Regions from separate parts of the Clostridium sp. LIBA-8553 genome, predicted to be linked through region 2. Evidence: a T-box and tRNA genes for the amino acid it is inferred to sense, from the RefSeq annotation. Region 2 holds a T-box; the other regions hold tRNA genes.

Region 1 (8,369 bases), 150 kb from region 2:
AAGAGGGAATTAGAATGATTAGAGGTGATAAAGGGTTAAATATTGTGTTTACTGGAGATAGTATAACTCATGGACCACTTCATACTAAAGGATATAGAAGTTATACAGAACATTTTAGAGAAAGATTAAAAGAGAAATTTAAAAACGAGAATATTATGGTTTTTAATACTGGGGTGTCAGGAGCTACAACTAGAGACATAATAAATGACTTTCATATCTGTGTTAATATATACGATCCAGATATTGTTTTTATAATGCTTGGAATGAATGATTCATCAAATCAAATAGTTTCTTTAGAAGAGTATAGAAGCAATATAATAGAACTTATTAATAAAGTTAGAGAATTTGGGGCAATACCAATTCTTCAAACAAGTAATACAATAAAAATGGATTTAAGTAGGAAAAGTCTTAAATTTTATATGGAGGTTATTAGAGAGATTGCTAGTGAAAAGAATGTAATGTTGATGGATCATTATAGTCATTGGGAGGAACTAGAAAAAGAGAATCCTAATCTTAAAAATGAGCTTCTTAATGATTTAATACATCCTAATGAAAAAGGGCATTTAGAAATAGTTAAATTTATTTTTAAGGAATTAGATATTTTTGATGAAGATAGTTATACCTGCAATTTAAGTTATCCAATAAAAGTAGAAAATGACTTGGGAAGGAGAGTTGATACTACTTATTATCCTAGTTATGAAGGGGTAGAGGGAAAGAAAAGTTTGGTAAGTTATAAGATAGAGAAAATGTTTAGTGGAGATTTTATAGATAAATCAAAGGATTTAAATAAAGTTAGTAATTTAGAAAAGGGATCTATAGTTTCAAGGTTTAAAGTTGAAAATAATAGAAATAATCAAACAATATTAAGTTTTTTTGATTCAAGAGATGATGATAGTAATCTTATTTTAGCTATAAATAATGGGAAAATTCATTTCTCAGTTAGAGAGAAGGGGGTTTTTTCAATAAATATAACTACTTCAAAAGGTGGATATAATGATGGAATGTGGCATACTCTTGCAATAGATGTAAGGGATCATGGAACAAAAATATATGTAGATGGAGAATTAATTAATAGTAAATTGAATAAAGGATTTTTTAAGAACATAAGTAATGCAAATTCCTTTAATATAGGACGAAATCTAGATAATAAAGATTATGAAGAAGGGTTCTATTATGGACATATATCTTATATTGATATATATGAGGAAAATTTATCTCAGGAAGAATTAATTAAGTCTACTAAAGAAAATTTCAATGATAATTTAGAATCTATGACAAACTTAATAAATGAAGATGAAAAGGGAGTATGGGTATTTTGGGGAGATAGAGATACAACTGGCAAAGGAAATACCTTTGGTTATAAAAACTATGTTGAATATGTAGAAGAAAGAATTAGGTGGGAATTAAATGATGGAAGCATAAATAAGAGAGAAAGGTTTATGATTAACTCTGGTATAGAAGAGGCTAATTCAGAGTATTTAATGAATAATTTTGAATATTTAGTATCAAAATACAATCCTAAAGCTGTTTTTATTATGATTGGAGGATATGAAAAAATTACTCCAGAAGAATTTAAACAGAATTTAATTCATATAATAGGCAAAATTAAAAGTATAAACTCCATACCTGTTTTGCAAAGTCCAATAAAAAATGAAAGAAATATAGAGGAATATATAAAAGCTATAAGAGAGGTTGCTAAGGAAGAAGAAATATTGTTAATAGATCATTATAAATATTGGTATAAATTAAGTAAAGGTCAAGAATTACTTCAAAAATCATGGCTAGTAGAAGGAAGTCCTAATCATAGGGGACATTTAGAAATTGCTAAGAAGATTTTGAAGGATTTAAGAATCTATAATTATAATAGTTTAACATGTGGGTTTACAATAGAAACACCATGGGATAAATCACTTTAAGATGTTAAAAGTTAGTTGTTTAAAGTAATTAGTAATTATAAAAAAATTAGTTAGAATGCAAAATAAGGGGATAAAATTTTAACTTGTTTAAAAAAAGAAAAAGATAGCTTTATTTCATGAGGAAGATTAAATAATTAGTAATTAATATAAAATAAAGCTGTATCAAAACTGGATTAGTCTTGATACAGCTTTTTTATATACAACTTATTGCTTTTTGCAATATGAAATCTTCTATATATTCTTCTGAATAAACTTTTTTGCCCATAAGATTAAATATTAATTCATCCTTAGAATATCCTTCTTTATAACGCTTTAGGTTCTTAGTTAATTTTTTTAAGGAACCTGGTGTAAGTCCTAGCATAGTTTTTATATCATTACCAGTATAAAAACTTTTTATGAAGAGCTCATTAAGTTTATTCTGCATTTCAAGTTTATAATTTAAATCAACAACCTTATCTCTATGAGGGCTACATTTAGAACGGTGATGTTTCTTACACAAATATTTATAGTTTAGTTTAAAGTCTAGACCACCCTCTGATTTATGAACTATGTGATGAACATCAGCGTAATTACCACAAATCTCACAACAATAAGACATATAATCCTCCTTAATTTGATATACCCATTTATAGTATTAAAATAGCATAAAAAAATAGTTTAATCAATATAAGCAAGCTTTTTTAGATGTATACGAGGGTATATAAAGAAATTTAGGATTTTTTACACTTTGATGTTAAAAAAAGTTAGCAATATAATTAAATTATAAAGTATATAAAGGGGGTTTTAAGATGCGTAACTTATTTCGTCAAAGATTAAAAAAAGAAGAAAATCCCGAGAAATATTGGGGTGAATTAATAAGAAAAAATGAAACCCTAAAAGGAAGAATGTTCAAAGATGAACCTATAACTGAAGACACAAAGTATCTACATTATGTAATATTCAACAGACATGTTGGATTTCAAAATGTCTGGGTAATGGTACCTAATTATAATAGCCTAATACAATTTATACAATATGTCTTTATGCCAGAGGCTTATTATAAATGGGTTGAAGGAAAAAGAAAATTAGTAACACATATTCCATCGATTGATGTTGAAAAAATTATTTCTATAATAAAGAGTAAAGCAACAGAAGAAGATAGAGAAAAAATGAAAAATGACATTTTAGCATTAAGGAAGTTAAATGGATACAATGCTGAAAATGGAATGAGAAAATTAAAAATATTCTGTAGTAGATTTAATAACAATTGGATCGGAGATAAGGATGAATTTTTATACTTAAAAGTCTTCAATAATGCTGAAGAATTAGGTAGATTTGTAGTTGAAACTAATTTACAAACTGATTGTGAAGATTGCTATGAAAAAACTATAGGAATGACTACAGAAGAGTGGTTTAAAGTTTGTAGAAATGCTCATAAAAATAAAGATGATGAAGAAAGATTTAAAACCGTATTATTTAAGTACTTGGAAGATATTGTTTAAAATTAAATTCGCTTAGTATTAATAAAAATATAAAATAAATTCAAAAAAATGTTGACAATTTTTAAATAATTATGTATAATAATTTTTGTTGATTCAAGTTTGTATCTTTAGCTCAGCTGGATAGAGCAACGGCCTTCTAAGCCGTGGGTCAGGGGTTCGAATCCCTTAAGGTACACCATGTTGGGATATCGCCAAGCGGTAAGGCAACGGACTTTGACTCCGTCATTCGCAGGTTCGAATCCTGCTATCCCAGCCATTTTTTTGAATGATGAATCAAAAAAATACTTGACAACGTGTTAACATTGTGTTAACATATAAACATACCAAGCGGGTGTAGTTCAATGGTAGAACACCAGCCTTCCAAGCTGGATACCCGGGTTCGATTCCCGGTACCCGCTCCATTTTTTTAAGAGTTTACTGTAAAATTATCTTAAAAAATACAATATGCACCATTAGCTCAGTTGGTAGAGCACCTGACTCTTAATCAGGGAGTCCAGGGTTCGAATCCCTGATGGTGCACCAAGCATCGCTTATATAGCGATGCTTTTTTATTTTATTTTAAAATATATCGATACATTTGATATAAGAAAAATTAATTAATATAATACTATGTAACAAGAATTATATTTAGATCGGATTTTGAAGGGAGATAAAAATGAAACCTATGAATAAAATTGCTGCTATACATGATATTTCATGTTATGGGAGAGCAGCTTTAGCAACAATAATTCCTATATTATCTTCAATGGGTAATCAAGTATGTCCACTTCCAACTGCGGTTTTATCAACACATACAGACGGATTTGGAAAACCTGCAATTAGAGATTTAAGTAATTTTATATATGAAACTAAGAAGCATTGGAAAAAGCTTAACTTAGATTTTCAATGTATTTATAGTGGGTATTTAGCAGATCCTAATCAAGTTAAATTTGTAGAGGAATTTATAAAAGAATTTAAAGAAGAAGATACTTTAGTTGTTATAGATCCAGTTATGGCTGATAATGGCAAGCTATATGATGCAATGAGCGAAAAAATGATTGAAGAGATGAGAATTTTAATTAAAAATGCAGATATAATAACTCCTAATATTACAGAAGCTACTTTACTTCTAGGAGAAGAGTATAAAGAAAACTTAAATGAAGATGAAATAAAAGAATATTTAATAGGGTTAGGTAATTTAGGACCTAAAATAAGTATAATAACAAGTGTACCAAGTTCAAAGGGAAATGAATATATTGATACTGTACTGTATGATAAACAGGAAAATATGTTCTACACTTATTCTCATAAAAAAATAAATGCATTTTATTGTGGAACTGGAGATGCCTTTGCGTCTTTGTTAATAGGATGGATACTAAGAGGAGAATGTGATGAAAAAGCATTAGAAAAAGCATGCAACTTTATAGCGGAAGCAATAGAATATAGTGAAAAATTTGATTATCCACCTAATGAAGGAATATTGCTTGAAAGTTTGTTATATAAATTAGTAAGTAAATAAATTGTTAAAAACCATATAAATTAAATTGACAAAGTAATTTTGGCGTGTTAGTATTAGTAAAAAATAAAATTTAATAAATCTTATCAAGAGAGGTGGAGGGACTGGCCCTGTGAAACCCAGCAACCGGTAATTCTTTGCGGTTAAACAATACTGATTTAAAAAAAGTTTAAGTCAGTAATATTTTGTTATGCAAAGATTTATAGCGGTGCTAAATCCTGCGGTAGAAACTGAGAGATAAGAATAAGAATCTGTGAGAATAATAACTTCTATCCTAGGATAGAAGTTTTTTATTTTGTAGGATAAAAGAGAGATTTATTAAATAGATTAGGAGGAGAGAAAATGAAAAAAGGAAAGTTTTCAGCTTTATTGCCATTAATAATTTTTGTATCTATTTACTTGGGAACTTCATTAGTAATGAAAGATTTCTACTCTGTATCTGTTTTAGTTCCAGGAATAATAGCAGCATTAGTTGGAATTTTTATGAATAGAAAAAGAGGGCTTGAGAAGAACATAGAAATATTCTGTAAGGGAGCAGGAAATAGCAATATAATTTTAATGTGTTTAATCTTTATATTAGCAGGAGCTTTCGCAGAAGTAGCTAAGAATATGGGAGCTGTAGAATCAACGGTAAATTTAGGGCTAACAATATTACCTAAAAACATATTGGTAGCAGGAATATTTGTAATATCATCATTTATAGCTATATCATTAGGAACATCAATGGGAACAATAGCTGCCATAGTACCAATAGCTATGGGAATCGCAGATAAAACTAATATAGCATTACCTCTTATAGTTGGGGCAGTAGTAGGTGGAGCTATGTTTGGAGACAACCTATCAATGATTTCTGATACAACAATAGCAGCAACAAAAACTCAGGGATGTGAGATGAGAGATAAGTTTAGAATAAACTTTAAAGTTATATTACCAGCAGCTGTTTTAGTAATTGTATTATACACATTCTTAGGAAGTGGATCTAATACTTCAGTTGGACAATATGATTATAATTTAATAAAGGTTATACCATACTTAGGAATTTTAATAGCAGCATTAATGGGGGGGAATGTAATTGCTATACTAGCAGGAGGAATAGTACTAGCAGGAGGAATTGGATTCTTTACTGGATCAATGGACTTAAAGGTATTCTTTAACTCTATATCAGCTGGGGTAGCTGGAATGAGCGAACTTATATTAATTTCAATAATAATTGGGGGAATTGTTGAGATAATAAAGGAAAATGGCGGTATAGACTATGTACTAAACTTAGTTACTAAGAGAATCAATGGAAAAAAAGGAGCTGAATTTGGTATTGGTTTATTAGTAAGTTTAGTTGATGCATGTACTGCAAATAATACAATTGCTATTGTTACAGTTGGACCTTTAGCAAAAGATATTTCAAATAAATATAACTTAGATTCAAAAAGAGTTGCAGGGATATTAGATATGTTTTCGTGTGCAGTTCAGGGAATAATCCCATATGGAGCACAGTTAATGTCAGCGGCGGCTTTAACAGGATTAAGTTCATTTGAAATAATGAAATTCTTATTTTATCCATATTTAATGGGAATAAGTGCAATAATATTTATAGCATTTTTCCAAAAGAAAGAGAATACTGAAACAAGTGAGGAATTAGATGTTGCAGTAACTCAATAAAGTATAAAAAGAGTATATAGCTTCTAATGTTAAGGAAGTTATATACTCTTTCTTTTTATTTCGTTAAAAGACAGATGCTTTGAGAAGAAATTCCTTCACCTGAGCCAGTAAAGCCAAGACCTTCTTCTGTTGTTGCTTTAACATTTATTTGGTTTATATTTATATTTAATGCTTTTGCTATATTTTCTCTCATTGTAGCTATATGAGGGGCCATTTTTGGCTTCTGAGCTATTATTGTTGCATCTATATTTGATATTTTATAATTATTTTTATATATAAGTTCACCAACAAATTCAAGAAGCTTTATGCTATTTGCTCCCTTATATTTAGGATCAGTATCTGGGAAATGCTTGCCTATATCACCTAAAGCTGCAGCACCTAAAAGTGAATCCATTATTGCATGTAATAAAACATCAGCATCTGAGTGACCTAAAAGTCCCTTTTCATAAGGAATGTTAACTCCTCCTAAAATTAAATCTCTATTTTCAACTAGTTTATGGACATCATATCCCATTCCGATTCTCATCTTTATCACCTCTTAAAAATATTTATCATTACAATGAAAGTCACCATAATTTCTATGGTTTTATTATATATAATTATTATTATGTTATCAAAGAGTAGTAATCTTTATTATAGTCTAATAAATAATAAAAATAAATTTGTAACATAAAGAGTGTAATATATAATTAAAATGTAAATAAATTAAGGAATTCAAATTTTGAAAAAGATGTATTTACTGTATAAAAATTTATATAGATATGATATATGCTATGGTATAATAAATTAAGATTTAACTAAAGAGAATAATTACTATTGCTTTTAAATGTTTAAATTTATATAAAAGTAGTATTTTAAGGCTTAAATTAAAAGTATTTAGTAAGTAGCATTATAATAAAAGGGAAAATTGAATAGAAAGGATGTATTGAGAAGTGTGGGGGAAAATTAAAAATGTTTTAGGTATTCTTTTAATTGTTGCAGGGATATCTCTTATTGGGTTAACAATCTGGATGAAGTATGATACTTATAAACAACAACAAGCTGTTTTGGATAGTTTTAAGAATCTAACTTTTGATGTTCCAGAAGGGGAAAGTCAAAATGATGAGGCAACTTTGGAAGAAGAGAATGAAAGTATTAAAGTTGAAAATAGTGAAACTAAAGAGAATAAAAAACCAGGAAAGGCACAACTTGAAGAAGGAAATGGAATTGGTGTTTTAAATATTCCAAAGATAGATTTAGAAATTGGTATAATAGAAGGCGTTAGATATGAAGATATAAAGTATGTAGTAGGTCACTTTCCAGGAACACCTATGCCTGGAGAAAAAGGTAACTTTTCTATAGCTGGACATAGAGTTTCATATTTTGGAGAGGCCTTTAAAGACATTGATAAACTTGAAAATGGGGACAAGGTTAATGTTACTTATAATGGAAAAGAATACACTTATGAAGTAACCGACATGTATGAGGTAACTCCAAGTCAAACCGAAGCTTTAGAGCCTACAAAAGATGCAACAATGACTATAGTTACATGTACTATTGATGCTAAAAATAGAGTAATAGTAAAAGGAAAGTTAGTGGAATAAGACTGGGTTTTTGCCTTAGTCTTATTTTTTGCAAAATATATATAAAGGAGTGTAACTTAATTGAGTGAGGTAACTTTTAGAAAAGATAAATATATGTTTTCTACTAGAAATATAAAGAAGAATCTAGATAAGAATATCTTGAAAAAAGAAATAGGTGCTTTTATAAAAGAGCTAAAAAAATTTAAGATTAATATAAAAAATCTTTCTAATGAATCTTTTAATATTGAGGAAAGAAATT
Region 2 (8,369 bases):
GTATGAGTCATGAAAATAGAATAAATTGTTTAAAAAATTTAAGAAAACTTGGTTATGAAGTTGGAAGTGGATGTCTTGTTGGTCTTCCAGGTCAAACAATGGAATCTATAGCTGATGATCTTTTATTCTTCAAAAAACTTGATGCAGATATGATTGGTGTAGGACCATTTATCCCTAATGAAGATACACCTCTTAAGGATGCGGAAGGTGGAACATTCGAAATGGCATTAAAGGTAACTGCTTTAGTTAGATTACTTTTACCAGATATAAATATTCCAGCGACTACAGCTATAGAATCACTAAATAAACAAGGTAGAGTAATCGCTCTTCAAAGTGGAGCAAATGTAGTAATGCCTAATGTTACTGAGGGAGAATATAGAAAACTTTATGCTCTTTATCCAGGTAAAATATGTACAGGTGATACTCCAGCTCACTGCAGAGGATGTATTACTGGTAAAATCAGAGGAATAGGTAGAACAGTTTCAGACGGCCCTGGATTTAGAGCTAATGGCTTTAAACCAAAAGAGCGTTAATAAATATGATTAAAAATTTTATAAATAAATTTTAAGTTATTTATCTTTACTTATATTTATTACAAAACCTAAAAAACTCTAGAACAATTTAGCAAATGCTAAATTAAATTCTAGAGTTTTTTTAATTTAATATATAAATCTAAGACTTAAAATCAATAAAAGAAATTTAATTTTTTAATTATTTCTACAAAATTCATCTATTGCTTCTGCAACTTTTTTACTATTTGCAACTGCTTCTACAACAGTTTTTGGTCCACTAACAACGTCTCCTGATGCAAATACTCCTTTAAGCGTTGTACTACCATTCTCATCTGTTACTAATAAACCATATTTATCTGTTGATATATCTTTATTCTTTGAAACTATGTTATCTCTTGGAGCCTGACTAATAGCCACAATTATTGAATCGCATTTAAATACATCTTCACTACCTTCTAAGCTTCTAAATGATACTCTGCCATCTTCAGAAATTACTCTTTGTGTCTGTATGTACTTTATACCATCTTCATAAATTTCTACAGGAGCTTTGTAAAGTTCAAACTTAACTCCATCTTCTTTTGCCTCTTCTATTTCAACCTTAGTAGCTGGCATATCTTCAAAGCTTTTTCTATAAAGAACATAAGTATCTGCACCATTTCTCTTAGCAGTTCTAGCTGCATCCATAGCAACATTACCAGCTCCAATTATAACTACCTTTTCTCCAAGACTATATGATTTTGGTGCTTTTAAGTAATCTATAGCATAATGAACATTTCCTAATGTTTCTCCTTTAACATTTAAAGTTTTAGGATTCCAAACTCCTGTTGCTATAAATATTGCTTTATAACCATCATTCTTTAACATATCTAAAGTAATTACTGTTCCTATTAAAGTATTAGGTCTTATCTTAACATTTAATTTAAGAAGTGCCTCTTCATATTTATCTATTATATCTCTAGAAAGTCTAAAATCAGGGATTCCATATCTTAATACTCCACCAATTTTATCATTTTCTTCGAATATAGTTACTTGGTATCCTTTTTTAGCTAATATAAATGCTGCTGTTATTCCTGCAGGACCTCCACCTATTATAGCAATTTTATCTTCTAAAATAGTTTCTTGAGTAAGTTCTAAACTCTCTAAAAACTCTGATGATATTTCTTTCTCTATTTCACTAAAGTTTACAGGTGTTTCCTTTATTCCCTTTATACAATTTCCTTTACATTGATTTTCATGAGGACATACTATAGAACAAACAACTGATAAAGGATTGTTTTCAAATAAGATTTCCCCAGCCTCTTTAATTTTATCCTCTTTAAATAAACCTATTACTTCTGGAATAGGTGTGCTTATTGGACAATTAGCTTTACATCTTGGATTCTTGCACATTAAGCACCTTAAAGCTTCTTCTTTTAAGTTTTGCTCATTTACTGTCATTTTAATAAACCCCCTGATTTCTTAACAACTTATATAAATTCTTCGTTGTTTGCATAATATATTATCTTATCAAAATAATTTAATCAAGTCACTTATTTAAAGCTTAAATATTTTCCTATAGGAATACACTTTGCATCCGCTCCATGTCCAAGCTCACTAGTTTTCAATATTGGAATATTAATTTCACCTAAAACTCTATTTAAAATTTTTATTATATTTGGTGACCAATCATCTCTTTCCATTTCGGTAAACTCTCCTAATATTATCCCCTTTATATCACTAAAGACACCTAAATTTTTATATTGAGTAATATATGTAACCATTTTTGCTGGATTTCCACTAAAACTTTCTAAAAACAATATCTTATCTTTAAAATCCGGCATATATTTAGTTCCTGATAATTTTAATAAACATCTTATATTACCACCTACAACAATTCCCTCAAGAGAATTTCCATTTATCCATTGGTAATTTAAATTAAAAATATCATCTTTTTTCTCTAAAAAAGAAGCTTTAAAATTTTTTAATTGCTCTTTTTGAAATTTACCAACTAAGTTTCTTAATTGATAATTATATGTAGTAATTCCACATTGAGAATAAATAGCATTAAGAATTACCGTTAAATCACTATATCCAAAGAAAGGCTTAGGATTATTTTTTATTAAATCAAAATCTAAGTATTCTAGAACTTCATTTGCTAAATCACCACCTGAAATATCAAAAATCATTTTTACCTCATTATTTAAAAATAATTCTTCTAAAGCTCTAGCTTTTTCTTTTCCAGTTCCACTAAAAAGATTATATTCCTTAGCATATAAAGTTTTTGCTTCAACAACATCTATATCAATACTATTTAAGTTATATTTTAATGCTTCTATTATGTCTTTATTTTTTATACTCAAGCCATTAGAACAGCTTATTATTCCTATTTTATCTCCTTTATTTAAAAAATTACTCATAAAACCCTCCAAAAAATAAGTACTATTATAATATAATAACACTTATTTTTACTCATATATATCTTTTAAATCATTAATTATTCCCCTTACCTAACTCATCATTATTGATACCTTTTTAATAAAAAAGAGATGAAGAATATTTCTTCATCTCTTAATATTTAATTACTTAGCTATACTCTCTTTTATTAATTCAAGCACAACTTTTGATAATGTTCCTAAATCCTCAATCTTCATATGTTCTTCTAAAGTATGAGGTTTTCTTTCTCCACTTGAAAGGTTAACTGCTTTTATTCCATTACAGTTAAATATGTTTGTATCACTTCCACCACCTGAAGCTTTAGTTTTTCCTTCTATTCCTAAGTTTTTAAATGCTCTTTTTGCATGTAAAACTATATCTTCATTATCATCTATAACAAATGCTCCATACATTCTATTTACTTGGATATCAACTTGTCCACCAAATTTCTCAGCAGATGCCTTAAAAGTTTCTACCATATGGTTTGTTTGAGCATCTAATTTTTCTGTGACTGTACTTCTTGCCTCTGCATCTATTACTACTTCAGGACAAACTACATTATTAGCAACACCACCTGAAATTTTTCCTATATTAGCAGTAGTATCTTCATCTACTCTTAAAAGTTTCATGTTTGCTATAGCATCTGAAGCTATTTGAATTGCACTTATTCCATCCTCTGGTGAAACTCCGGCATGTGCTGGTTTTCCCTTTATAGTAATCTTTAGTGTATCATGAGCTGGTCCTATTGTAGTTATAAATCCTGGATCTCCACTTGTATCAAAAAGGAATGCCTTTTTAGCTTTTATTTTTGAATAATCTAAGTTTTTAGCTCCTAGAAGCCCTGTTTCCTCAGCTATTGTAAATACAACCTCTATATCAGCATGATCTATATTGTTTTCTTTTATAATTCTTAGTGCTTCAACAATGGCAGCTATTCCACCTTTATCATCTCCACCTAATATAGTTGTTCCATCACTATATACAACACCATCTTTTATAACCGGTTTTACACCTTTACCAGGTTTAACAGTATCCATATGACATGCAAAAAGTATTGTTTCACCTTCTACATTACCTTTTAATCTAGCTATTAGGTTTCCTGAGTTTGATCCTACTTTTTCTCCACTATTATCAAATTCAACTTCTAATCCAGCTTCAATTAAATCCTTTTCTAATCTTTTAGCAAAATCACCTTCGCTATATGTTTCACTATCTATTTGTATATAATCTAAAAAACTATCTAAAACTCTTTTTTCATTTATCATTATATTCAAGCCTCCCTTAAAGCATTTCAATAAATTTTATATAATTATACCACAAAAATACACTTGTCCATAATTGTAAAACAAATTTCATAACTATGTCCTTTAATACTTTAAAAGCATAAATAAAAAAAACTTATAAATATATGTAGGGAATATCTGGATAAACTTTAGAATTTAAGTATTCATGTAAGATAATTTACGTTAAGAAGATTGAATGTCCGAAGCGAAGCTAGTTTTCAATCTTTAGTAAATTATCTGGAATGAATACTATAAATTCTTAGTGAAATCCAGTAATTCTCGTAATATATTTATAAGTTTTTATCTTTGCTTTTAAACTAGAATTCTAAGCTCTTTTCTATTATAGCTCTTACGTCTTCTATTTTAACTCTTTGTTGTTCCATGTTATCTCTGTCTCTTACAGTTACACATCCGTCTTCTAAAGTATCGAAGTCAACTGTTATACAGAATGGAGTTCCTATTTCATCTTGTCTTCTATATCTCTTACCTATACTTCCAGTCTCATCATAGTCAATATTGAAGTGTTTGCTTAATTCAGCATATACTTCATCAGCTTTTTCTGATAATTTCTTAGAAAGTGGTAATACAGCAGCCTTAAATGGTGCTAAAGCTGGATGTAAATGCATAACTGTTCTTACATCAGTTTTACCATTAGCTCCTTCTAATTCTTCTTCATCATAAGCTTCAACTAAGAATGCTAAAGCAACTCTATCAGCTCCTAATGATGGTTCTATAACATATGGTACATATTTTTCATTTGTTGTTGGGTCTAAGTAAGTCATATCTTGACCTGAATGTTCAGCATGCTTATTTAAGTCATAGTCTGTTCTATCAGCTATTCCCCAAAGTTCTCCCCATCCGAATGGGAATAAGTATTCTATATCAGAAGTTGCATTTGAATAGAAGCTTAATTCTTCTTCTCCATGATCTCTCATTCTTATGTTATCTTTGTTCATTCCTAAGTTTAATAGGAAGTTCCAACAACTTTCTTTCCAGAAGTTGAACCATTCTAAGTCAGTTCCTGGTTTACAGAAAAACTCAAGCTCCATTTGTTCGAACTCTCTAGTTCTGAAAGTGAAGTTACCTGGAGTTATTTCGTTTCTGAAAGACTTACCAATTTGAGCTATACCAAATGGTACTTTCTTTCTTGTAGTTCTTTGTACTGATTTAAAGTTTACGAATATACCTTGAGCAGTTTCTGGTCTTAAATATACTTCGTTTTTACTATCTTCAGTTATTCCTTGGAAAGTTTTAAACATTAAGTTGAACTTTCTTATCTCTGTATAATTTAATTTTCCACATTTAGGACAAACTATGTTGTTCTTAGTTATGTAGTCCATTAATTCTTCATTGCTCCATCCATCAGCTGTAGCTACTTCTGCTCCGTTTGCAGTCATATGATCTTCAACTAATTTATCAGCTCTAAATCTAGCTTTACATTCTTTACAGTCCATTAAAGGATCTGAGAATCCACCAACGTGACCTGATGCAACCCAAACTTCTCTATTCATTAATATAGCTGAATCTAATCCAACATTATATTTGCTTTCTTGAACGAACTTTTTCCACCAAGCTCTTTTAACGTTATTTTTGAATTCAACTCCTAGTGGGCCATAATCCCATGAGTTCGCAAGTCCACCGTATATTTCTGAACCTGGGAATATAAATCCTCTGTTTTTACATAAGGCTACTATTTTATCCATAGTTTTTTCTACTGCCATTTCAATTACCTCCATTTATATTAAATAACTTATTTTATATTAATTCTTCACTTTATAAAGAACTTTAAACTTCCCGAAGAAATATTTCTAACAGCTTTAACTGCTAGAAATACTCATTTAGATTAACAGTATAAGGGCTTTGTTATAAAATAAAAAAAGCTATTACATTCAAAGGGACGAAATAAAATTCCGCGGTTCCACCCTTTTTAGCAAAAGCTCATCTCTCTTAAAACAATTGTACTCAAAAGCTCCCTTCATTTTAAATCTTTAATAACTTTCACCACCCGTTATCTCTCTAAAAAAAGATTTTAAAACTACTCTTCTTTATCATAGTACATATTTAGTTATACTCTTAATTTTATCAAAACTAAATTATATGTCAATAAAAAAAAGAATTTATAAATATATAAAAATTTATATATTTATAAATTCCTTCTTATTAATTTTGAGCAAAAAAAATGGCTCCTCGGAGAGGACTCGAACCTCCAACCTATCGGTTAACAGCCGAGTGCTCCACCATTGAGCTACCGAGGAACATTTACAATTTCATTATATCATATTTCAATTAAAAAACAATACTTTTTTTTAGATAAAACATAAAAATATTTAGGAGTTTTTTCTAATTATTTCTCTATCACCTAAATAAAAAAATAGAAGTTTACATTGAGTAAACTTCTATTTTAAAAAAACTATTTTTGTGGTTTCATTGTTGGGAATAATATAACGTCTCTTATTGATGAAGAATCAGTTAAGAACATTATCATTCTGTCTATTCCTATTCCTAATCCACCTGTTGGAGGCATACCAGTTTCTAAAGCACTCATAAATTCTTCATCTAACATATATGCTTCGTCATCTCCGTATTCTCTTTCCTTAGCTTGTTGCTCAAATCTTTCTCTTTGAACTATTGGATCGTTAAGTTCTGAGTATGCATTACATACTTCTCTACCATATACGAATCCTTCAAATCTTTCAGTGAACATTTCATTTCCTCTCTTCTTCTTAGTAAGAGGTGAAATTTCTACTGGATAATCTACTAAGAAAGTAGGTTGGATTAATTTCTCTTCGCCATACTCTTCGAATAACATGTTTAGAACTTCACCTTTAGTAACCTTGTCTAATGGTTTAGGGAATTCTAAGTTTTTCTCTTTAGCTATAGCTTGAGCTTCTTCATCACTCTTAATTTCATTAAAGTCTATTCCAGCGAACTCTTTAACTGCATCAACCATAGTGATTCTTCTCCATGGTGGTGTGAAGTCTATTTCAGTTCCTTCATAAGTAACTTTAGTTGATCCGTTTACTTTTTCACAAACATATGCAATCATGTTTTCCATGATTTCCATCATATCATTATAGTCAGCATATGCTTCATATAATTCTATAGTAGTGAACTCTGGATTATGTTTTATTGAAATCCCTTCATTTCTGAAGTTTTTACCCATTTCATAAACTTTTTCAAATCCAGCAACTATTAATCTCTTTAAGTATAATTCTGGAGCAATTCTTAAGTACATATCTATGTCTAAAGTATTGTGATGAGTTATGAATGGTCTAGCCGCAGCTCCACCAGCTATTGGTGATAACATTGGTGTATCAACTTCTAAGAATCCTCTATTATCTAAGAACTCTCTTATTGCTTTTGTTATTTGAGATCTCTTAATAAAAGTATCTTTAACTTCTGGGTTTGTTATTATATCAACTTCTCTTTGTCTGTATCTTAATTCTTGATCTTTTAATCCATGCCATTTTTCTGGTAATGGTTTTAAAGATTTATTTATTAATTGGAATGAAGTTACTTTTACTGAAACCTCACCCATTTTTGTTTTAAATACTTCTCCAGTTGCAGCAACCCAGTCACCTAAATCGAATGTTTTAAATTCTTTTAAAGCTTCTTCTCCAACATTATCAATTTTGATAAATAATTGAATTTTACCAGCTAAATCTGCTAAATCAGCGAATACAACTTTACCTTGACCTCTTTTTGACATAAGTCTTCCAGCAATTTTAACTTCTTTACCTTCTAACTCTTCAAAATTATTTTTTATATCAGCAGAAGAGTGTGTTCTCTCTACCTTATATACATCAAACGGGTCCTTACCAGCTTCTTGTAATTCAGCAAGCTTTTGTCTTCTTAACATCTCTTGTTCACTTAATTGAGCTTCTGCTTCGTGAATATTCATTTCCTCATTTGACATTTAAAAATCCCTCCATCTATAATATCTATCTTCTTATTCCAAGAACTTCGAACTTATTAGTTCCTCCTGGTACTTCTATCTCTACAACTTCTCCAACTTTTTTACCCATTAAACCTTCACCAACTGGTGACTCGTTTGATATCTTAAAGTTCATTGGATCTGCTTCTGCTGAACCAACTATTGTATATTCAACTTCTTCATCAAAATCAAAGTCCATAACTTTAACTATTGATCCAACTGTAACTA
Region 3 (8,369 bases), 620 kb from region 2:
CTATGAGAATTTAAAACTGGTACTCTAGCTGTTGTAGCTGTTATTCTTAGGCTATCATCATGAAGTATTTTCTTTGTTTCTTCAATCATTTTTATTTCTTCTTTTGTATATCCATTATCTAAGAATACGTCTATATGAGGAATTATATTGCCTAATATAGGATATGGGAATTTTTCAGTTGTTCCTTCTTGTAAATCTAATATACCTTGAATTCCAGCGCCTGAAACTGCTTGATAAGTTGAATATACTATTCTTTTAATTCCATATTTATCATGTAGTGGTTTTAAAGCTACTACAGCTTGAATTGTAGAACAGTTTGGATTTGCGATAATTCCTTTATGCCATTTAACATCCTCTGGGTTAACTTCAGGAACTACTAAAGGAACATCCTTATCCATTCTCCAAGCACTACTATTATCTATAACTACTGCTCCGTGTTTAGAGAAAATAGGAGCGAATTCTAAACTTACACTTCCACCAGCTGAGAATAATGCAAAATCTATTTTTTTATTTTCAATATTAGCCTCACATAATTCTTCAACTACTAAGTCTTCACCTTTAAATTTTAAAGTTTTTCCTGCTGATCTTTTTGATGCAAATAAATATAATTCTTTAACTGGGAAATCTCTTTCTTCCAGGATTTCAAGGAATTTTCTTCCTACATTTCCTGTTGCCCCAACTACTGCTACGTTATACACGTTATCCCTCCTAAATTTAATATTAATATATTGTATTTCTATATATTAAATATAGTTCAATAACAAATACTTTATCAAGTGTATTTTAAGATTAATTTGAAGGATTTGAGTAAGTTAACTTTCATATTTAAGAAAATATGAATATTTAAGCTTATAGGGGGGATAATAGTTTTAAAAATAAATTTAAGGTAGGAGAAGAATATGAGTAATACACCATTAAAAAAGATAATAAAAGGAAAATTAAAGTCTAATAAAGAGTTAACTCCTGCAGAACAGCTAAGAGAGAAAATGAAATATGAAATAGCTGGAGAGTTAGGATTGAGTGATAAAGTTGACCAACTTGGATGGGGTGGGTTAACCGCTGAAGAAACAGGACGAATTGGAGGACTAATGACTAAAAGAAAGAAGGAGCTAAAATTGCCTAGTAATGACGAAATATTAGGTAGAAAGAAACCTCCCGTTGACGAAAAGTAAAAAAAGTATATAATTTTTAGGTAGAATAATACATGGGGGATTTAAATTATTATGAAAAGTTATAAGATGATGGCAAAGGTTTATGATGAACTTATATATGAAGATGTAAACTATGAGAACATAGCAAAATATGCCTTATCAAAATGTGATAAGTATAATGTTAACAAGGAAATGTATTTAGATTTAGCTTGTGGTACAGGAAATGTTGGTGTTCATGTAGGAAAATCCTTCAAAGAAAATTATTTTGTTGACCTTTCTCAGGAGATGCTTATAGAAGCTGATAAGAAGCTTAGAGAAAATAGGGTTAGAGGTAAAATAGTGTGTCAAGATATGTGTGAGCTAGAGTTAAATAGAAAGTTTGATTTAATAACATGTGTCTTAGATTCAACAAATTATATTTTAGATGATGAAAGTGTGGAAAATTATTTAAGAGGAGTATATAATCATTTAAAAGAGGATGGTTTATTTGTATTTGATATAAATTCATACTATAAAATATCAGAAGTTTTAGGAAATAATGTCTACACATATGATAGTGAAGATTTATTTTATGCTTGGGAAAATATCTTTGAAGATGAAATAGTAGAAATGAACTTAAATTTCTTTATAAAAGATGGAGATAATTATGAAAGGTTCACAGAGGTTCATGAAGAAAAAGCTTATAAGGAAAGTGAAATAGAAAATATTCTTAAGGTGATAGGCTTTAAAATAGAGGAAAAGCATAATGGTTATACAGAAGAGGAAGTAACACCAGATACTGAAAGAATAGTTTATATAGTAAAAAAATAACGGAGGGATTAAATATGAGTGATAAATTAATAAGAGCCATAGCTAAAGATGGTATGATAAGAATATTTGCAGTAGAAACTACAGAGTTAGTTGATGAAGCATCAAAAATACATGATTGTACACCAACAGCAGCTGCTGCTTTAGGAAGAATGCTAACAGCAGGTACTATGATGGGTGCAATGTTAAAATCAGATAAAGAAGTTGTAACACTACAAATAAATGGTGGTGGAATGGCTAAGGGAGTAACTGTTACTGCTTACTCAGATTGTAGCGTTAAAGGATATATAGGAAATCCACATGTTGATTTACCTTTAAACACAGAGAATGGAAAATTAAATGTTGGAGAAGCTATTGGCAAAAATGGTGGATTAACAGTAATAAAAGATTTAGGTTTAAAAGATCCATATGTAGGACAAGTTCCAATATATAGTGGAGAAATAGCTGAGGATTTAGCATATTATTTCACAGCTTCAGAACAAATACCTTCAGCCGTTGCTTTAGGAGTGTTAGTAGACAGAGATCATTCAATAAAAAAAGCTGGTGGATTTATAATTCAATTATTACCAGGTGCAGATGAACTTTTAGGAGATTTATTAACATATAGATTAGATGAGATACCTTCATTAACTACAATGTTATCAGAAGGAAAAACTATAGAAGAAGTTATAGAATTGATTTTTGATGGAATGGATTTAAAAATTTTAGAAGAAGAAACTCCAAAATATAAATGTGATTGCTCAAGAGAAAAAGTTGAAAGAGCATTATTAAGCATAGGATATAAGGATTTAAAAGAATTATATGATGAAGGTAAGGAAGAAGAATTAAAATGTCACTTCTGTAATAAGTCATATAAATTTACTAAAGAAGATATAGGTAGATTATTAGAAGAAAAAGAAAAAGTTATTGCTGATGAAGTTTCAGAGGAAATGAAAAAAGCAGAAGAGAAAGAAAAAGAAGAAAATAAATAAATTGAAAAAAATATGTTGACAAATTAAATTTAAGTTAATATAATAATAAATGTCTTGAAAAGCTCAAGACATTTGGCTCGATAGCTCAGTCGGTAGAGCAGAGGACTGAAAATCCTCGTGTCGCTGGTTCGATTCCTGCTCGAGCCACCATAGTTGCGGGAGTGACTCAATGGTAGAGTGTCACCTTGCCAAGGTGAAAGTTGCGGGTTCGAGTCCCGTCTTCCGCTCCAATGCGGGTGTAGTTCAATGGTAGAACACCAGCCTTCCAAGCTGGATACCCGGGTTCGATTCCCGGTACCCGCTCCATATGGCGCTATAGCCAAGTGGTAAGGCAGAGGTCTGCAAAACCTTTATTCCCCGGTTCAAATCCGGGTGGCGCCTCCAAAAAAACATCTATAAGATTACTTATAGATGTTTTTCTTTTTTAGATCAAAGATTTTATTAATTTTTCACCAAAATTATAGAAATTAGTTTCTTTAAATACCTTTCTTAATGTTAGATCATAAATAGTTTCATTATCTACAAAATCTACAAAAGAATCTTTTAAGAAAAGTTTTATTACTTGAATATCTTGATATTTAAACCAAGTTAAAACAGCAACAACATCTTTATCTACAGGTTTTTCGGAGGTTTTAAAAGAACCTTCTTCTTGAAATACTATTAAATCTTTATGAGCTACTGAGTAAAATTCATTTGAAGGACAGGTATATTGAATTAATTTTACATTATCAATAGCTATTAGCAGATCTAGATTTTTTTTCTCTCCTAAATCGTTTGTAACTTTTTTTTGGAGTTTCATAACTTTCTTCATAAAAATATCCTCCTACAATAAAATGATGAATTTGGGTAAAGGTTTACAAAGAATATTAAATTATCAATAAAGTGAGATTAGAAGCATATAATATATTAGATTGCAACTCACAATATAATATGTTTTACAGTGTGAGAAAATTACATTAATGTTTATATAAAATTACACTTAATAATAACTTAATATTTATTATATTTAAATTTTAAAAGAATCTATTTATCAATACCGATTAAAAAGTGAATCACATAAGGTATTAATTAAAATTTTAGTAGCTACAATATAAAAATAAACTTATTAGGGGGAATAAAAATGTTTTTGGCTATTATAATTATTTTAGGTTTATTTTTAACTTATTTAATTGTAAAAAACGCAAATGAAAGCAAAAAGATTAAGAAAAACATAAATAAAGGATGGAAAGCTACACCATATATAAACTTAAGAATAAGTTACTTTGAAAAGCGAATTGATTTAGAAAAAATGCGTTTAAAAGAATTAATAAAAAATACCATAGCTTTAATGGATAAAAATGCAAAAATTATAGATAACAGTAAAGATGGATTTTATATAAAGAGTGAAAATGAATTGATATATTTAGAATTTTTAGCTGTAGAAGAAAAGCTAAAAGAAATTAAAGAATGTACTGATTTAAAAAATAATGAAATAATAAAATTAAACACTTATAATATCATAAAAAGGACACTTAGAAGGCATATATGGTCTTGGGAAGAAGAGATTATAGACTCCTTAGTGAGTAAGTTTTATTTAAAATTTTCTAGTGGATATATTGTTATGAGAGTTAGCAAAGAGAATAAAATAGTTTTTACGGAAGATAAAGAAAGTGATTTTTTAAAATAAAAAATGAAACTATTTTAATAAAAAGATATATAGTATTTTTTAGGATAAATATAAAGGAAACTTTATATTTATCTTTTTTATGTGTAAAATTAAAATATATTATTTAAGAATAAGAGTATGAAAGGAGTATTAAAATGAAAATAAAAGATATAAAGAAATTAACTGATTGCAAATTTTTAAACTTATATAAATTAGATATTGAGAATAAGGTTGGAAATTCTAAAGAGTATTTTATTGCAAGTAGAAGAGAAAAAAAGGATTTAAGCTGTGTTGTTAATAATCACAATAGGGCAGATGGGGTTATGATTATACCAATAACTGAAGAGAATGAATTAGTTTTAATAAAACAATTTAGACCAGCTATAAATGATTATATATATGAATTCCCAGCAGGACTTATAGATGATGGGGAAGATGCTATAAAGGCTGCAACAAGAGAGCTTTTTGAAGAAACAGGACTTTTAGCTAGTGAATGTGAGTATCTAATAAAGCCTAGTTATACCTCTGTCGGAATGTCAGATGAGACTGTAGCTGTTGTTAAAATGAAAGTTCACGGTAACATATCAACTGAAAACTTAGAAGAAAACGAAGAGATAGAAGTTATTAAAATTCCTATTAAAGAGGCAAAAAGCTTTGTTAAAGAACATAATGTATCTATAAAAACTGCTTTAGTTTTAACTTTTATGTAAAATAAAAGGGAATGTATAAAAGGTTTCTTAAAATAAAATTTATAAATAAATCTTCTTTATATTATTTATAAGTTTTATTATTTTAAGTTTCAATACATTCCCTCTATTTATTATACTAAAATTTCTTTTGGCTCTTTAGCTAAAATTTCTACTACACCTTCTGGAACTTCACCAGTATGAAGTTTTAAAGCATTTAATGCAGCACCTTTAATAGGTGGTAAAATAGGCGCTTTTAAATTAAATGCGGTATAATTATCTTCAAGATATTTCTTTAATGGGTTTAAAATAAAATCTTTTGAGTTGAAAACACTTCCTGAGTAAGAAATATTTAATATCCCTTTAAACTCAAGTTGATTTGTTATTCCGTTTACCATTAGAAGACATTCCTTAGCGGCTTGTCTATAAATATCTAAAGCATATTTATCTCCCTTAAGGGCAGCTTCATAAACTAACATTGCAAGCTTGCCAACTTTAGTTCTATCCTGCTTATATTCATCTTTTATAAGGAATATTAAGTCAAAATCATTTTTCAATTCTAATTCCTCTTTAAATATATCATATAGGACAGTTCTTTCTAATCTATGGTCAGATTGCTTACCAAAGATTTCAACACCTTTTTTAGCAATCCAGTATCCAGAGCCTTCATCACCACAAATATGACCCCAACCACTAGTTCTAGTTGTTTTTAAATCTTCAGTTATACCGGCAGCAATAGCTCCTGTGCCTAAGATTATACATATTCCTGGTTCGCCAGCTAAAGATCCAGCTAGAGCAACCTCTACATCGTTTCCACAAGAGAATTTATTTTCTCCTAAAATTTCAGCTATTATAGAGTTCATTTCTAATTTTTCATTTTCGTTTTCGCCATATGCAGGCAAACCTAAAAATGAATAATTAAGATCTTCTTTAGAAATATTAATTTGACTACAAACTGTATTTATTCCTTCTTCGATACCTTTTCTAAATCCATCAAATCCTACTTGGTGAATATGACAAGTACCACTATTGTAAGTTGATAGAACTTCTCCTAAATGGTTATAAGCATAAATGATGTTTTTGTTCCGCCAGCATCAATACCTAAATAAAACATACTTCTCCCCCTTTAAATACATAGTTGTAATTACCACTTTAATTTATTTTACTATATTATTAATTAGGTAATCAATGGAAAAAAAGAAGTATGAATTAAAGTAAAAAATAATTCAAGAAACATTAAATTTGTTCACTTTAAATTGAAAAAAATTACATTAAAATTGTAACAATAAATGTGATAAATATAAAAATAATATTTATATGCTATTTTATCAACATTTATTACTACTTTGAGTAAAATATATTGATTATTAAAAACATAAAATACTTCCTCTATCTATTAATTTATCATTAGAAAGATAAATTGGTTTAACATTATATTTAGCTAAAAAGTTTTTTATATCATCTCCGTAAGGATGTTTCTCTAAATTGCCAAAAAAGACCATTTTATCTTTTGAAATTAAGCCACAAGTTCCACCTATGAAACCATAATCTAGTCCAGGAAGAGATATATCGCCACTAGGAATTAAAAGAATATCAAAGCCATAAGGCGTTAAAGCTTTATAAATTCCTTTATCAGAAGTTATTAGGGCTTTTTCTGAAACTATTGCTATGGAACATTTAGAATATCCTTGTTTTATGTTTATTAGCTTTTTTTCTTTAATTTGCTCAAGTAAATTGATATCAGTGAATTTTAAATTATGTATAAAATAATCTTTTAAATTTACAGCGTTTAAAGCTATATTTTTAGGATATTCATTTTCCAATTGGCAAGAGCTTTTTATAACTTTAATACCTTTAGGAATAGAGTCAAATAATTCTTCTGATGAGTTTTTGGCTAATATTAGTGTGTTTTTATCTATAATATTTAATTGAATATCTGGGTGACCATCTATAGCATTATATAGATTAGGATGCTTTGGTACTTTAATTAGATTAAGACCTAGATGTTTTAAATTTTTTTCTTCTATTTCTGAAATTCTATAATCAACAAAACAATTTCTCATAATAATCTCCTTATTGAACTTTTTATACTTTAATTTTACTAAAATAGCAAATAAATTGTCGATTAATAAATTTAGCTTTTTGAATATTCGATGAGAATTAATACATACTAAAAGTAAAGAAAGGAGTGAGAAGAATGCTTCTAATGACATTATGTTGTGAGGATGAAAAAAATTTGATACAAGATATACAAAGCATTAAAAATGTTTTAAAAAGTAAAGGTATTATAATTGGAGTATCAGAAAGTATCTCAGATGAAACTCACTTCGTTAAAATATACTATGAAAGTAGTCACTTTGATGAAAAAGCAAGAGAAACCATAATGCTATATATAAGTAATGTTATATATAATGTTATAATTGAACACTATAGAGAAAAGGAAATGCTTCATTATATAAATGAAAATTATTTCTTTTTAAAGCATGATGAAATCTTAGAAATTGATTTAACAATAAGTAAAATATTAAAAGGTGAACAAAAAGTTTGTAGTGATAAGGATTTCTATTGTTTAAATAAAGTAAATAATGTTATAGAAAGTATAAAAGCCTTTATATTAGAAAATGACTATATAAATATAGAGGGTTTTATAACATTTAGAATGAAGTCCTTATTAAAAGATATTGAGTGTATAATTGATAAAGTTGTAGAAGAATATATGATTGAAAAAGAATATAATGAATTTATAAAGTTGCTAAAGTATTTTGTTGATATACAAGATTGTAAATTAGAAGAAGTAAACATTATAATTCAAAGAAATGGAGCTTATGAAGTTAAAGATAATTTTGGAGCTGATGTATTTAAAGAATTTTTAAATGAAATTACAGATATGTCTGAAGAGGGAATAGTAAATGTAGAAGATGTTATTATTAGTGGATTAATAACTAACTCTCCTAGGAAAATAAAAATATATAATGAGCAGGAATGTTTAAATAAAGAATTTTTACAAACAATAAAAAGTGTTTTTGGTGATAGGGTAGAAATACACGGAAACTACGATTTAAATAGTATTATAAAAAAATAAGTGATGTATAAGAGTTGTTTTTAAATT

Evidence for each region. The T-box of region 2 lies ahead of AC2JAQ_RS14865 (glycine--tRNA ligase). A T-box ahead of a tRNA ligase gene usually reads a tRNA of that ligase, here a tRNA-Gly.
Region 1: it has a tRNA-Gly gene. The T-box ahead of AC2JAQ_RS14865 (glycine--tRNA ligase) is inferred to sense a tRNA for this amino acid. The anticodon was not compared.
Region 3: it has a tRNA-Gly gene. The T-box ahead of AC2JAQ_RS14865 (glycine--tRNA ligase) is inferred to sense a tRNA for this amino acid. The anticodon was not compared.

Annotation. Positions count from the first base shown of each region.
Region 1 covers NZ_CM173489.1:3,108,373-3,116,741, reverse strand. The annotation lists gene AC2JAQ_RS14075 (GDSL-type esterase/lipase family protein) at 15-1,916, shown strand; gene AC2JAQ_RS14070 (HNH endonuclease signature motif containing protein) at 2,110-2,514, opposite strand; gene AC2JAQ_RS14065 (hypothetical protein) at 2,705-3,397, shown strand; tRNA gene AC2JAQ_RS14060 (tRNA-Arg) at 3,499-3,575, shown strand; tRNA gene AC2JAQ_RS14055 (tRNA-Gln) at 3,579-3,653, shown strand; tRNA gene AC2JAQ_RS14050 (tRNA-Gly) at 3,725-3,798, shown strand; tRNA gene AC2JAQ_RS14045 (tRNA-Lys) at 3,844-3,919, shown strand; gene AC2JAQ_RS14040 (pyridoxamine kinase) at 4,053-4,895, shown strand; SAM riboswitch class I at 4,973-5,136, shown strand; gene AC2JAQ_RS14035 (Na+/H+ antiporter NhaC family protein) at 5,235-6,548, shown strand; gene ispF (2-C-methyl-D-erythritol 2,4-cyclodiphosphate synthase) at 6,604-7,074, opposite strand; gene AC2JAQ_RS14025 (class D sortase) at 7,481-8,131, shown strand; gene AC2JAQ_RS14020 (anti-sigma factor domain-containing protein) at 8,192-8,369, shown strand, end outside.
Region 2 covers NZ_CM173489.1:3,261,232-3,269,600, forward strand. The annotation lists gene hydE ([FeFe] hydrogenase H-cluster radical SAM maturase HydE) at 1-533, shown strand, start outside; gene AC2JAQ_RS14850 (NAD(P)-dependent oxidoreductase) at 708-1,949, opposite strand; gene AC2JAQ_RS14855 (S66 family peptidase) at 2,042-2,908, opposite strand; gene AC2JAQ_RS14860 (M20/M25/M40 family metallo-hydrolase) at 3,071-4,189, opposite strand; gene AC2JAQ_RS14865 (glycine--tRNA ligase) at 4,525-5,928, opposite strand; T-box leader at 6,098-6,268, opposite strand; tRNA gene AC2JAQ_RS14870 (tRNA-Asn) at 6,388-6,462, opposite strand; gene lysS (lysine--tRNA ligase) at 6,618-8,123, opposite strand; gene greA (transcription elongation factor GreA) at 8,149-8,369, opposite strand, start outside.
Region 3 covers NZ_CM173489.1:2,639,535-2,647,903, reverse strand. The annotation lists gene AC2JAQ_RS11790 (aspartate-semialdehyde dehydrogenase) at 1-698, opposite strand, end outside; gene AC2JAQ_RS11785 (alpha/beta-type small acid-soluble spore protein) at 900-1,172, shown strand; gene AC2JAQ_RS11780 (class I SAM-dependent DNA methyltransferase) at 1,224-1,961, shown strand; gene hslO (Hsp33 family molecular chaperone HslO) at 1,976-2,929, shown strand; tRNA gene AC2JAQ_RS11770 (tRNA-Phe) at 3,004-3,079, shown strand; tRNA gene AC2JAQ_RS11765 (tRNA-Gly) at 3,085-3,159, shown strand; tRNA gene AC2JAQ_RS11760 (tRNA-Gly) at 3,162-3,235, shown strand; tRNA gene AC2JAQ_RS11755 (tRNA-Cys) at 3,239-3,313, shown strand; gene AC2JAQ_RS11750 (hypothetical protein) at 3,354-3,740, opposite strand; gene AC2JAQ_RS11745 (hypothetical protein) at 4,050-4,595, shown strand; gene AC2JAQ_RS11740 (NUDIX hydrolase) at 4,730-5,284, shown strand; gene AC2JAQ_RS11735 (BadF/BadG/BcrA/BcrD ATPase family protein) at 5,395-6,273, opposite strand; gene AC2JAQ_RS11730 (DUF6873 family GME fold protein) at 6,628-7,323, opposite strand; gene ytxC (putative sporulation protein YtxC) at 7,458-8,342, shown strand.